Regions from separate parts of the Paenibacillus sp. FSL M8-0142 genome, predicted to be linked through region 3. Evidence: riboswitches for the same ligand, from Rfam matches in the RefSeq annotation. Region 3 holds a riboswitch; each other region holds the start of a gene.
The links. A riboswitch is a leader RNA that binds a small molecule or an ion and turns the genes downstream of it on or off. The one in region 3 is predicted to bind cyclic di-GMP.
Positions count from the first base shown of each region.

Region 1: it holds a riboswitch for cyclic di-GMP, as region 3 does, so the genes downstream of both, NSQ46_RS16195 (transglutaminase-like domain-containing protein) here and NSQ46_RS00835 (hypothetical protein) in region 3, are expected to answer to the same signal.
Region 2: it holds a riboswitch for cyclic di-GMP, as region 3 does, so the genes downstream of both, NSQ46_RS16395 (amino acid adenylation domain-containing protein) here and NSQ46_RS00835 (hypothetical protein) in region 3, are expected to answer to the same signal.

Region 1 is NZ_CP152008.1:3,496,284-3,500,541, forward strand. It holds gene NSQ46_RS16190 (collagen binding domain-containing protein) at 1-1,037, opposite strand, end outside; gene NSQ46_RS16195 (transglutaminase-like domain-containing protein) at 1,328-2,128, opposite strand; cyclic di-GMP riboswitch class I at 2,142-2,229, opposite strand; cyclic di-GMP riboswitch class I at 2,292-2,378, opposite strand; gene NSQ46_RS16200 (DinB family protein) at 2,530-3,066, opposite strand; gene NSQ46_RS16205 (YafY family protein) at 3,131-4,063, opposite strand; gene NSQ46_RS16210 (DUF896 domain-containing protein) at 4,191-4,258, opposite strand, start outside.
Region 2 is NZ_CP152008.1:3,550,061-3,554,318, reverse strand. It holds gene NSQ46_RS16400 (hypothetical protein) at 1-918, shown strand, start outside; cyclic di-GMP riboswitch class I at 1,627-1,721, shown strand; gene NSQ46_RS16395 (amino acid adenylation domain-containing protein) at 1,931-4,090, shown strand.
Region 3 is NZ_CP152008.1:182,687-186,944, forward strand. It holds gene NSQ46_RS00825 (MFS transporter) at 1-361, shown strand, start outside; gene NSQ46_RS00830 (FMN-dependent NADH-azoreductase) at 416-1,030, shown strand; cyclic di-GMP riboswitch class I at 1,229-1,323, shown strand; cyclic di-GMP riboswitch class I at 1,592-1,686, shown strand; gene NSQ46_RS00835 (hypothetical protein) at 1,843-2,391, shown strand; gene NSQ46_RS00840 (aspartyl-phosphate phosphatase Spo0E family protein) at 3,048-3,269, shown strand; gene NSQ46_RS00845 (hypothetical protein) at 3,388-3,633, opposite strand; gene NSQ46_RS00850 (MarR family transcriptional regulator) at 3,883-4,258, shown strand, end outside.

The sequences.
Region 1 (4,258 bases), 3.3 Mb from region 3:
TTATCCAAGAAACTGCCGCGATCTACTGTTACTGTAGCCGTCGATTGGGCATTTTCCATCCCGTCGCCAGTTAGAACAGCGGTGTTCTCAAAACGGGACTGTTCGCCGACAAGCTTCGTCGAAAAGCGAATTTCGTAGGCTTTGCTGATCGTCTCGTCCAAGAATGCAAGCTCCAGTTTGCCGCCACCGCCTGTTTGGACGGTGTACTTGCCGGCATCCAGCTGATCGCCAAGAACCGCTGAGCCGTCACCGTTAACCTGCAGGTTGTATACCTCTACGGAATCCGCGATGAGCTCCAAGCCTTCAGGCATTTCATCGGTGATGACTGCGTGCTTGATTTTATTTAACGATTTGTTGATCTGAACCGACCAATCGATCCGATCTTTGCCAATCGCTTTCCCTTGCTTCTCGATCAGCTTTCCGCCTTGCGGCTTCAGGTTCACGATGACGGTCTGAACCCCGCCCTTTATCGGAATAGCAATAATGATTTCGGTGCTTCCTTTTAGAACTTCCTTCTTGAATTCAGTGCGAATTTCCAGCTTGCCGCTGATGTTGGAATGGCTCTCCACGTAATCATTGAAGGTCATCACAACCTTGCCGTTTCGGTCCACCGTAAAACGGCCAACTTCACCTTGACCGGTAACGAGCGGTGAGTCAATCTCCGTGAAGATTTCAAACTGCTGCGGCAGCTCGAAGGTAAATGAGTCTCCATTTTTGTAGTTGTGACCGTTCGGCAGCTCCCATTCGTAGCCTAGATTAACGGCTGCACCGATATCCAGGCTGCTGTCCGGATTATAAACGGCATCAATGACGGTGCCATCCATGTCGGTTAACACAACTTTGGTTAAAATGCTATCATTATTGATTTCTGATTCGGACGGGCCATAAACATCATCCGTCACTCCATACACTGAATCCTGCACGCTTACCGGTTCTGGAACATTAGTCGATGCATTGACCGTCCAGTCCGATCCTCCAAACCACGTTTGGATCATAAGCAGCAGAGCCAATACGATTCCACTTACTTTTTTCTTCATGATCTCTCCCTCAGCCTCTCCATTACCCTCAATATATTTGGTTCCGATGTCGCTTTCGCGTGCGCAAATCGAGCCAACCATCTCTCGGATCATATGCCGATAAGAGATTTGTTCGTCCATCACCTCCGCATACTTTTATTTGGCGCACGATACATTGGTGCCTGTATTTTCCTTAAGAACCAATTGAGCTTCTAGCATTGTAACGCCCGATTCTGAATATTTTCTGAATAAAAACCCGAATAAGCCTTGGACAATGGTCCAAAGCTTAAGGTTTTAGCTATAAAATTATTTTAATAATACTTGGCTGCAGAATAGCGAGATGCCTCTTTAATCATTTTGAAACCGGCACCCTTGCTCTTCCATCCCGCATCAACGGTCGTGTCGATCGTTACCCACCGCCCGTTCAGGTAAACCTCATTCCAAGCGTGGTAAACGTCAACATAATCCGTTGTCCCCATTACAAGCTTAGTCGGAATGTCCACGCTCCGCAGCATGGATGCGAACAGAGAGGCGTAATCATAACACATGCCTTTTTTCCCTGACAGCGTGCGGTCAATATCGGGAAGATAGTCCGTCAGCTCACTGGATGCGAGTGCTTTGTCGTACCGGATCGTATCGACGATATATTCGTGGATCAACTTTACTTTTTCCTCGTCGGTGTCTGCGGACCGAGTTAGCTTCTTTGCAAGCTGAGCCGCCTTGTCGCTTGAACGCCAATCGATGTTTTGTACCGAGTTCAAAAATACCTTGCTGCTATTGGTCAGTTGAAGCTTAACTTCCGCTTCTTGAACGATCTTATACTTGGTACCGTTGACCTGCTCCAGCACTTTTATGGTATAACGACCGTTTCCCATTTGCAGCGGAAAGGTCTCCTGCTGCTTGTCCGCTAAAAGCGTATATGTATACTTGTTTTGCCCTTTTGCAATCATAAGCTTCGTCTTCACGTCCGCTTTCACGTCATAGCGAACGGCGATGACTCCGCGATCAAGCTGCTCCAGATCCAGCCAATCTCCCGTTTGGGAAGCATGTACAACCGGAGCCAATACGAATAACGCAATAAACCCTACAATAGCCAACACCATGTTGCGCATACTATAAACTCCCTTCGGTAGCCAGGCTGCCATTGACGGTTCATCAAGAAGGCCCTGTGGCTTTGCGTCCTTATCTTTCGACAAGTTTGCCGTTATCGTAGTAGAGTTTTCAAAGAATTAATTGAATAAAAATCTCATATAAAAAACAAAAAAAGCATCTTCGTTCGGTAGCTGGCTGCCATTGATGGTTTATCAAGAAGGCCCTATAGCTTTGCGTCCTTGCCTTTCGACAAGTTTGCCATTTATCGTGAGTAGCTTTATGTGAGTTCATCATACCAAATATCTCTAATTCTATCAAGCAAATTTTGAGATTCATAGACGAGGATCGACAACAAAAAAACGTCTCCACTGAGACGCTCTTTTGTCAATTCCGCTTGATCATCAATCCATTAGGGGAGTCCTTAGAGGGACAGCTCCTTTTTTAACCGATCGAGCTGCAGCAGGTGGTGCCTGTAATGCATCTCTACCAGCAGAAACCACTCTTTGGCGTTTAAGGCTCCGAATCCGGGATGAGGAATCGTGATGCTGCTGTCTGCTTGACGCACAACCGGTTCCGTTCGCTTCATCCGCTCCACTACGCCCTGAAGACCTTCAACTAACTGCTCTTTGCTCGTCGGCTGCTGCGGCGTGTACTGCGGAGACGCCGGAATTCGTATCCTGACAGGAGGAAAACTTCCAAGCTCGAATACCGCCTTGCCTCTCTCCGTTTTTTCCCCAGGGGATTCGACGGCCGTTTCGTTTCCGGCCAAACATTGGTCGACATTGCGCAGATGCATATATTGAGCCGATTGAATCAAATGCATGTACATTTGCCCAATGGACCATTCCTCTTCGTTCGGCTTGATATGCAGCTCCTCCAGCTCCAGGTGTCCCAGCTCGTTTAAATACACCGCTACTGTTGTTTCAAACGCCTGCAAAGCTTCTACTGTATTTCTCATCATGATATCTCCTCTTCCATCTGGTATATACCCAATATAAAAAAACGCTCCTGACAACAGCGTGTCAGTAGCGTTTTCGTATTTTTTCAGCTTCTTCTCGAATCCGGTTACGAAAGGAATCAGGTTCCAGCACCTCCACGTCCCCACCCCAGCTGAGAATATAGGGGAGCAATTCTTCCGGCTGTCTGACTCGAAAGCGGACCAGAAGACCGTGTTCCCTTTGCTCAGAAGCTTCGATATAGAAGCTCGCGGTCTCGGTGATTTTATCGGCAATTTCCGGATTTACTTGAATCGTCACATGAACGTTACGATCGTCAGGCGGACGATATTGACTCAGCTTAAATCCTTGGGGAAGGTTAAACCTTTCCTCTAAGACCGTAACATCCCTCATGCGCGATAATCGAAAATGACGGATCTCCTGACGCAGCTCGCAGCGTGCGATCATGATCCAATTCCCTTGGACGAGCACAAGGCCATATGGAGCAACGATCCGGTCGCTCATCCGTTTTCCATCCGAATCCGGTATTTTTTTCAGGTAACGCATCCTTATCTTCCGCCGCTCCAAAATGGCACCCCGAACCTGTCCAAGCTCGTTCTCCCCCTGTCCGCCGGGATGAAGAAACTGCATCGTTTCCCGGACATCCGCTGAGGCCTCACGAATGGGTTCAGGAAGTATCGCTTCAATCTTGCTTCGAGCTGCCCTCGCAGCTGCTTTGTAGTCGCCATCCAGCCGCTGCTCAATCATATCCGTCCCCATGAGCAATGCCACCGCCTCTTCCGCAGTAAAACCAACCGGCGGCAAAAAGTAACCTTCCATTAGGGAGTACCCGTATCCTGGAGACCCAAGTATCGGAACCCCGGCTTCGCTGAGCGCTTGCATGTCTCGATATATCGTCCGCACGCTTGTCTCGAAATGGGCAGCCAAATCTTCCGCCCGCAGCACCTTGCTCCGCTGCAATTCAAGCATGATGGCGAACTGGCGCTCGGTTTTGTTCATCGTTTCTCCCCTCCGCTAGTACATAAAAACCCGGAAAACGGACAACCAACATTGTCTGTCTTCCGGGATCATAAATGGGACCTGGTCAATCATCCATATTACGGACCATTGCTTTATGAGATGAAGCTTAATTCAGCTTTGACCGATTCTGTTGCTGGGTTATTCTCAATTTTTCAGGGGTAACATCGTCACCAT
Region 2 (4,258 bases), 3.4 Mb from region 3:
GAGGAAGAAAACCTGCTATACATCGGTTCCTATCCAATTGCAGGCAAAACAGGCGGTGCTCTAACCGTGTACAACCCGGATACCGGGAAGTTTGATGTGAAACGGGACATCATTGCTGGCCATTCGATCAATTCGCTGCTTTACAAAAATGGAAAGCTCTTCATGGGCACAGGCGCCATGACCGGCGGAGAGGGAAAGCTTGCCATATACGATACAGCATCCGGCCGGGTAGAACTGGAACAGGTGCCTGTTCCGGGGAAAAAAGCAGTAACGTCTTTGATATGGGGGCCGGACGGTAACGTTTGGGGAATGGCATTAGGGGCTCTGTTCATTTATGATCCGGAGCGCCGAGAAGTTATTTACAGCAACGACCTGTTTCCAGCCGCGGATTATACGCACAGCAATCCCCGCTTGACCGTTGGAACCGACGGCAACGTGTATGGGACTATTTTTACGGGATATGTTGCCGACCGTACGTACACGAGCAAGCTCTTCAAAATCGATGCAGCAAGCAAAGCACTTTCCATCTTGTTGGAAAGCAATGCGGAAAAGCTGGCACAGGACGACTTTGGCAACTTGTATTTCAAATACGGCAGCGAGCTGATGAAGTACAGCGACCCTAATTTAGTCGTACAACTAGACAAAGTGCAGCTTGAGGCCGAATCGCTCCAGCTTCACCCTGGAGATGAAGTCCGTTATTCCTACGAAGTCTTTCTTGAGAGAGGAAGAAAGACTAAGGAGTTATCCGGCGCTCACATTGAGTATGTGAGCAGCCGTCCGGATAAGGCGGAGATCGACCCAAAAGGAAAGATTATCGCCAAGCAACCGGGGCAAGCCGAGTTGTCGATCCGTATTACATTAAACGGGGTAACCGTTGAATCTAATAAAATCAAGGTGAAAATAACCGGACCTTTTTAAAACTGTTCATGACAGATAGCAATATGAGGCCGTTGTCCTGGACAACGGCTCTTTGCTTTATTGTCCAGTGATCCCAGTGATCCATTAGACAGCGAACTTGAAGAATGGAATTACCAAACGAGTTGAAATTATGGAAGTTTTCGCGTCGGATGGGAGTTGTCCTTATTAGTTATAAAACGGTATTTTAGTCCCGGAGGACAAGCGACAAAAGTTATTGACTCTAATGATTTCCGTTGTCGTAATTAGGGCAATGGATATAGGTTCGACATTGAAAAATAGAACTATTGTCTTGATTAACCATCGTCCAATATCCAAGTAACAACAGAAGAATACACAGGGATTTAGGACAATGAATACCGATTCTATTAGGGTAATGGCGTAATTTGTGGAATTATGCCGAGGGACAAAAAACGTGTGTAAGCCTCTGTTCTTAATCGATTTTATTAGTAATAACGTATCCCTGTCTTCTGTTAAAAATAGTGATAATACATAGTTAGGTGAAGTTTAGTGAAAACGGTGCACAGATAAAATTAGTAAAAATTAACTATCGCGACCTAGAGTTATATGATGGTTATCAATATCATCAAAACCATTCTTGAAACACAATATTGAACAAAAGACCTATCGATTTTCAATTGGAAACAAGATACAGTAAATGTAAATCGAATACATAATATAATCATGGTTTACAAATTAAATACTATTTTTGTACGACAATAGCAAACCCACCGAAAGGTGGCGACGCAAAGCTATAGGGGCTAATGCGGGACCTACTGCAACCGCAATGCCAGCCAGTTGCCGAATACAACGGGAAACCTCCGTTTTATTCATTATTTTGAATTGATGAAAGGGGTTTTTTTGACGTTCCAAAAAACAACGGCAGCTTCGCTATAACAAAAAAACTAGTCTGGTGTTGAAGGGGGACGCTATTTCATTACAGAATGCTAAGAGGATTTTTCTGTTCGTTAACAATCAGACATTAATGAATCGATAATCCGGGAGGTAGATGGTCATGGAACAAACGACAAGTGAAGTAACAATTGAGGAATTGCCAGGAGGGGGATGGACCAACGATGAAAGAAACCGGGTTAGTTTTTCCCTTGATTTTGCAACGACCCGAAAACTCCATGAACTGGCGTTCAATTTCGGAATAACTGTGGATATGGCACTTATGGCTTGTTATGCGATTCTGCTTGCCAAATATACCGGCGAGGATGATCCTGTAATCGGGTATCTGTTGGAAAGACAGATGTTTCCTATACGTTACTCTCCTACTGTACATAAGCCATTAGGTAAGTTTCTGTTAGAGGTCAAGCATACCACGATGCAAGCACTCGAGGATCGGAATATGCGAAAGAATCTGAACGGCAATCCGTTCATCAAAGCGGCCTTTACTTGGCAAAGTGCCAATACCACTCCAGATGAATCCGATCAGTTGGGGACGTTTGAGCTTGCTTTGACGGCTTTTAAGAAGGAATCTATCATGATGCACATTGAATATTCGGCCCGGTTGTACAGAAAAGAAACGATCGAGCAGATGGGCGGCCATTTGAGCCGAATTGTGCATGAAGTGTTTGATTTCCCCGAGAATGCGATTGCCGACATACGCATGATGTCGGAAGTAGAGGAGAGACAGATTCAGGCTTTCAGCAGAACTAAGACGGACTATCCTTCCGGCCAAACGGTCCATTACTTGTTTGAGGAGCAGGTGCGCTTAAACCCCGATCGCCCGGCGGTCATGACCGAGGAGCATCGGATGTCCTATCGGGAATTGAACGAACACGCGAATCAGCTTGCAAAAGCACTGCAGTGTCACGGCGTTAGGCCGGAGAGCGTCGTTGGCATTATCGCGGACCGGTCTGTCAGCATGATTGTCGGGCTTACAGCCATATTGAAAGCGGGCGGCGCATATATGCTCATCGAAGCCGATTCTCCGCGTGAAAGAATCGAATATATGCTCGAGGACAGTCAGGCGGGATTTTTGCTGGCCCCTTCCAGTTGGAAGCCTGACATTGCATTTAAAGGAAAAGTAATTTATTGGGACAACGCGCAGCAAAACCTCGACAACGGTTCCCATACGATATCTGCTGTAACCTCGCAAAGTTTAGCGTATATCATCTATACTTCCGGATCAACGGGGACACCGACAGGGGTCATGGTTGAGCATCGCAACATCGTAAGCCTGGTCAAGAATACCAATTATTTCAACTTTTCCAAGGAGCATCGAATTTTGCAAACCGGTAAAATTGCATCCGATGCGTCGACCTTTGAAATTTGGGGATCCCTTTTGAACGGATCTACCTTGTATTTGATGAATGACACGGACTCATTTGACATTCGCAAATTGAAGGAAACCATCATCGACCACTTTATTACGGCTTGGTTCCTGACTACGGCTCAGTTCCATAATCTGGCCGAACTGGATCCGGGCATCTTTCGTACGGTAGACACCTTGCTAATCGGCGGAGAAGCGTTATCGCCGAAGTACGTAAATGCCGTAAGGAAGAGGTGCCCTGATCTGCGGATGATCAATATGTACGGTCCGACGGAAAACACGACGTTCTCCACTTATTTCCCGATCGAACGTGAATTCGAATCCGCCATTCCAATTGGCAGACCAATATGCAATTCCTCCGCTTATATTCTTGATAAACAGTTAAATCTTCAGCCGATCGGAGTAGTGGGAGAGCTTTGCGTCGGAGGAGACGGTATCGCACGGGGGTATGTGAACCGGCTGGAATTGACAGAAGCCAAGTTTGTGGAACATCCGCTCCTTGGGGAACGGTTATATCGAACGGGGGATTTGGCCATGTGGCTGCCGGATGGCAATATCGAAATGATCGGGCGAATCGACGATCAAGTGAAGATCCGAGGGTATCGAGTGGAACCGGGAGAAATCGAGACTCGGCTATTGGAACACAATGGAATCTCGAAAGCCGCGGTAGCCATCAAAGCCGACAGAAGTGGAAATCCGATAATATGCGCGTATTTTGTTGCGAAACAGGTGTTGTCCGAAACGGAAGTGATGGCGTATTTAGCCCGAAATTTACCTGAATATTTCCTGCCCTCTCTTGTAGTACAAGTGGAAAGCTTGCCGCTCACCCCTAACGGGAAAGTCGATAAAAAAGCTCTGCCGGACCCTGATTTTCTTCGTCCGATGCTCGTTAACTGACACGAAGCGATAAATGAATCGAAAGCAAATGCTTAATAAGATTTGGCTGGACAAGGATGCCGAGCAAATCGAGACCGCATATTTGACCAAATCCGTCGATCCTTTATGTACAGTCAGCACCAATGATGGATGGGAGGACTCCGTTTCCAATAACCGAAGCGATTATAC
Region 3 (4,258 bases):
CGCCATTTCAGCCGTCGCGGTTGCGTTCTTCCTGATTCTAGGCAATGTCGGGCAGACGTTCGGGATGATTGCACTATCCAATTCCGTCTCCCTCAGCTTAGCGAAAGAGCAGGCCGGCATCGGAATGGGGCTGATGCAGATGCTGAATTTTATTTCGGCCGGGATCGCTTCCGGTGTGTACGGAACAATGCTGGATATCCGCTCCGGGGTATCGTGGAACCCCTTGTATGCCTATGCCAAGGGACAAATTTACAGCAATATTTATCTGGTGCTAGCCGGGCTGCTGCTCGCCATGCTGATTTTCTATTCCCTAAGGTTCGGGAAAACGGAGCACGGTCATATAAGAGCGGCGGGAAGCTGATATCGCAGCTTTGAGTCCATTCACTTTGATTACAAAATATAGGAGGAGATTCTAATGACAACCACTTTATTCATTAAAGCCAACAACCGCCAAGGGGCCGTCACAAGCAGATTATACGACGCATTTTTCAATAGCTACCGCGAGGCACATCCGAATGATGCGGTGGTTGAGGTCGACCTGTACCGGGAACGCATTCCCCTTCTGGACGACATTATGATTAGCGGGAATTTCAAGTCAGCCATGAGCATGGAGCTTTCGGAGGAAGAGCAGGCCGTTCGGGACATCGTCAACCGGCACTTGGAGCAATTTCTTGCCGCCGACAAATTGGTGTTTGCCTTCCCGCTCTGGAATCTGACGGTTCCTGCAGTGCTGCATGCCTACCTGGACTACATGCATCATCCGCGTAAAACGTTCAAATATACGGAGCAGGGCTTGGTCGGTCTGTTGGGTGACAAAAAAGCAGCACTGCTGAATGCTAGAGGCGGGATCTATGCGGAGGGCGATCCATCCGAGATGGCGGTCAGCTTCGTAAAAAATCATCTCAACGTGTTCGGGATTACCGACATTACTACGATTATCATTGAGGGGCATAATCAATTCCGGGATCGAAGCGAGGAAATCATTGAGGAAGGCCTTCGGCGGGCAGCCGAAGCGGCAAAGCTTTTTTAAATCATGGAGAAGCTGGTTATTTTGACATATTACACGCTCTGCTAGTTACTTTGTGACAAAAAATTACAAAATTCAGCAGGTAATTGTCGGGAATTTGAGTCATGAAGCCTATATTCAATGAAAAACAATGTAAGTTATAGTTTGATTAGGTCATTCATTCAGAACTATATGTTGTATCTTTCGACAATTGAATCGTTCGTACGATAATCGCAAACCCACTGAAAAGTGGCGACGCAAAGCTATAGGGGCTAATGGGGTTCTGCATAGAACCGCGATGCCAGCCAGTTGCCGAATACGACGGAAGCCTCCGTCACTTCTTGCTAGTTACTACCTATGTCTACAAGCTGACGGAGGCTATTTGTTGTTCACAAATTTTTATAGGGAGGCTCCTGCAGTAACTGCCTGTTCCTTAAAAGTTACGGTCAATTGCCTGAAAGGAGGTGAATGATGCGGAACATGATTTCCCGCAGCGCGGTATAACTACAGCAGTTCAACTCTCAGCGGATAACAAGGAATATTCATGCGGCAGCGTCTTTGACAGCAAACCAATCGAATCGTTTCGTACGATAATAGCAAACCCACTGAAAAGTGGCGACGCAAAGCTATAGGGGCTAATGCGAATCTGCTAAGATACGTGATGCCAGCCAGTTGCCGAATACGACGGAAGCCTCCGTCCTATTTTGCTATGGTAATCTTCATGGATGGAGGTTTTTTATTTTTCGCTAAGAGCTACCGAATCTTCACAGCGGCGATAAATAGGAGATCGATTTCATTATTAATCACTTATTCTTAACAAGGAAGAAGGGAAAATAATGGGCCAAAGAACATTGCTGAAAGTAAACGATCATTTTCCTAATATCCTCAGCATCTCTGAAATTAAAGAAAGGCTGATCGAGCGAAAAGAAATCCTGTATCTGTTGCAAGAGGAAACCAGGAATATGAACGATTTGCTGTCTATACCTTATTTATTTGTGATTGCGGACCCAGAGGGAACCGTTATCGATTATTGCGGGACGGAGCTGTTAAAAGGTTATTTTGAAAGAAATCATTTGAAAATCGGAACATCTTCTGCTATGAACAAGGCGGGAATCAATGCCATTGCGTTATCCATGGAAAATCAATCGGTCTCAGTCGTAATCGGCGCCGAGCACAGCAATAAATTGTTTGCAGAGCTGTCCTGCGTTTGCACGCCAATACGAATAAATCATGTTATTATAGGCTACCTCAGCCTCTGTTTTCATTACTTTCACGAGGTTACATTTGTACTGCCCCTCATTGAACATCTGGCCAAAAATATTGAAGAAAAAGTTACCCCAAAAGGATCCCATGCTACAAAAAGAGCTGACCTACTCACTCTTTGACCAATATGAATTAACAAACCGCGAGAAAGAAATCGCCTACGAATGGCTGGAAAATAAAAACGTGCCTGAAATTGCGGATATTTATGGAATCAGTCAAAGCACGGTCCGTACTTTCATCAAAAAGATATACGCCAAAACGAGAGTCAATCATAAAGGGGCATTCCTAAGAAAATTTACATGAAGATATAGGCAATACATAAGCACTAATTACCCAATTATGGGTATTTTATTTATTAAAGTAAAATTTTATAATTATAGGCAAGCCACTGATGACAGATAGTTAAAATTTAAACCTAATTCATAATTCGTACAATCTATCGCAAACCCGTCGAAAGGGTGGTGACGCGAAGCTGCAGAGGCTGTTGTGGACGCTCATATGCAACCACGATCCCTGCAATTGGCCGAATACGACGGAAACCTCTGATCCGCCATGCGACAACGATTGAATAGGGAACTGTTTATTTTAGATAACCCTGCTGACCTGACGCCGCTGCAGAAACTGAATCGGGTAGCCTTCAACATTTCATGAAGAGGAGCATGCTTTAACGGTTTGTTCGTTTAGGAATGAGCGATCAACTCTCTGTTTGAGAAGGTTTGCCGCAAAAACGTTGGCAGCTGTCATAAATCACTTGCTACGACGGGGGTGGGTGGATGTGATGGTTTCTATAGAGAACGAACTGAAGCATGTATCCGACGAGCTCGAATATCTCAGGAGGGAACTTGAGCGAATGGCCGGCAGTCTTGAATTCGTACATCAAGATGTTGTCGCACTTTCGCAGTCGTTCGATAAGCTGATTGTCCGTTACATGGAATTAAAAAGCCATGAGGAAGAGATCAATAGAAAGTGCGCAAAGTTAAATAAACCAAGCCATGAGTAATAAGTCCTCCATAAAAAATAGAACCCCGGATGTCGATTCTCGACCTTCTGGGGTTATTTGCTTAAAGATATGGTGCTTCCAGCTTTAAGGGAAGCCATTTCAAGTCAGGTGCTTGGATTCAATCATTTTTCTGTACGAGCGAACAGCTGCTCCAATTATCCATTGTAATGTACCCGCGCCTAACAAGCGCGAAAATCGTATTGGTTCGGCAATACCATTCCAAGTTGGGTACAGATGGCGAATCACCGCTTGCCTTCGTCAAGACACCATCATACGTCCAGTATCCGCCTTTCTTCCAGCGGACAAGTCTCCCATGCTTCTTGGCCTGTTCCAGCGCTTCTTGTTGTATTTCCGATAACGTCAATTCATCCTCACCACACAAATCCTGTAATATCTGTCTAGAAGACGGATGGAATATACCAATTAAATCATATAAATCTGAATATATTCTGAATAACCTGTGTTGAAAAACGGTCGATGGGCATTGTTAGGTGAACTGATGCATCGTCGAGTAAAAGGATCAGAATACCAGACATTATGTCTGGACATTTTCGGAACACTACTCTATAATCAAATAGTTACCTTGAGTAACCAATTGGATGGAGGTTTCCCCATGAGCACCCACCGACATTTTTTTCAGCAGTACTTCAGACTGTACCGCCCGTTCGTCAATGAACTGAACCGGCGGCTCGAGGTTTTTGGGCTGTATTATGCCCAGTGGTCGATCATGTATTATCTGGACGCGAACCAATCGATGACCTTGGTGGAATTGTCCAAAGTTTTGTATGTAGAGAAGCCCACGGTGACTAGAACGGTGAACGCATTGATCAAGCTGGGTTATGTGGAGCAGATCCCGGCATCGGACAAGCGGGAGAAGCGAATCCGTTTATCAAGTAAGGGCATCGATGTCGCGTTGCAGATTCGTCAATTATTCGATGACTACGAGATGGAGATTATGGAAGGTGTCTCCGCTGAGGAACAAGCCAGCG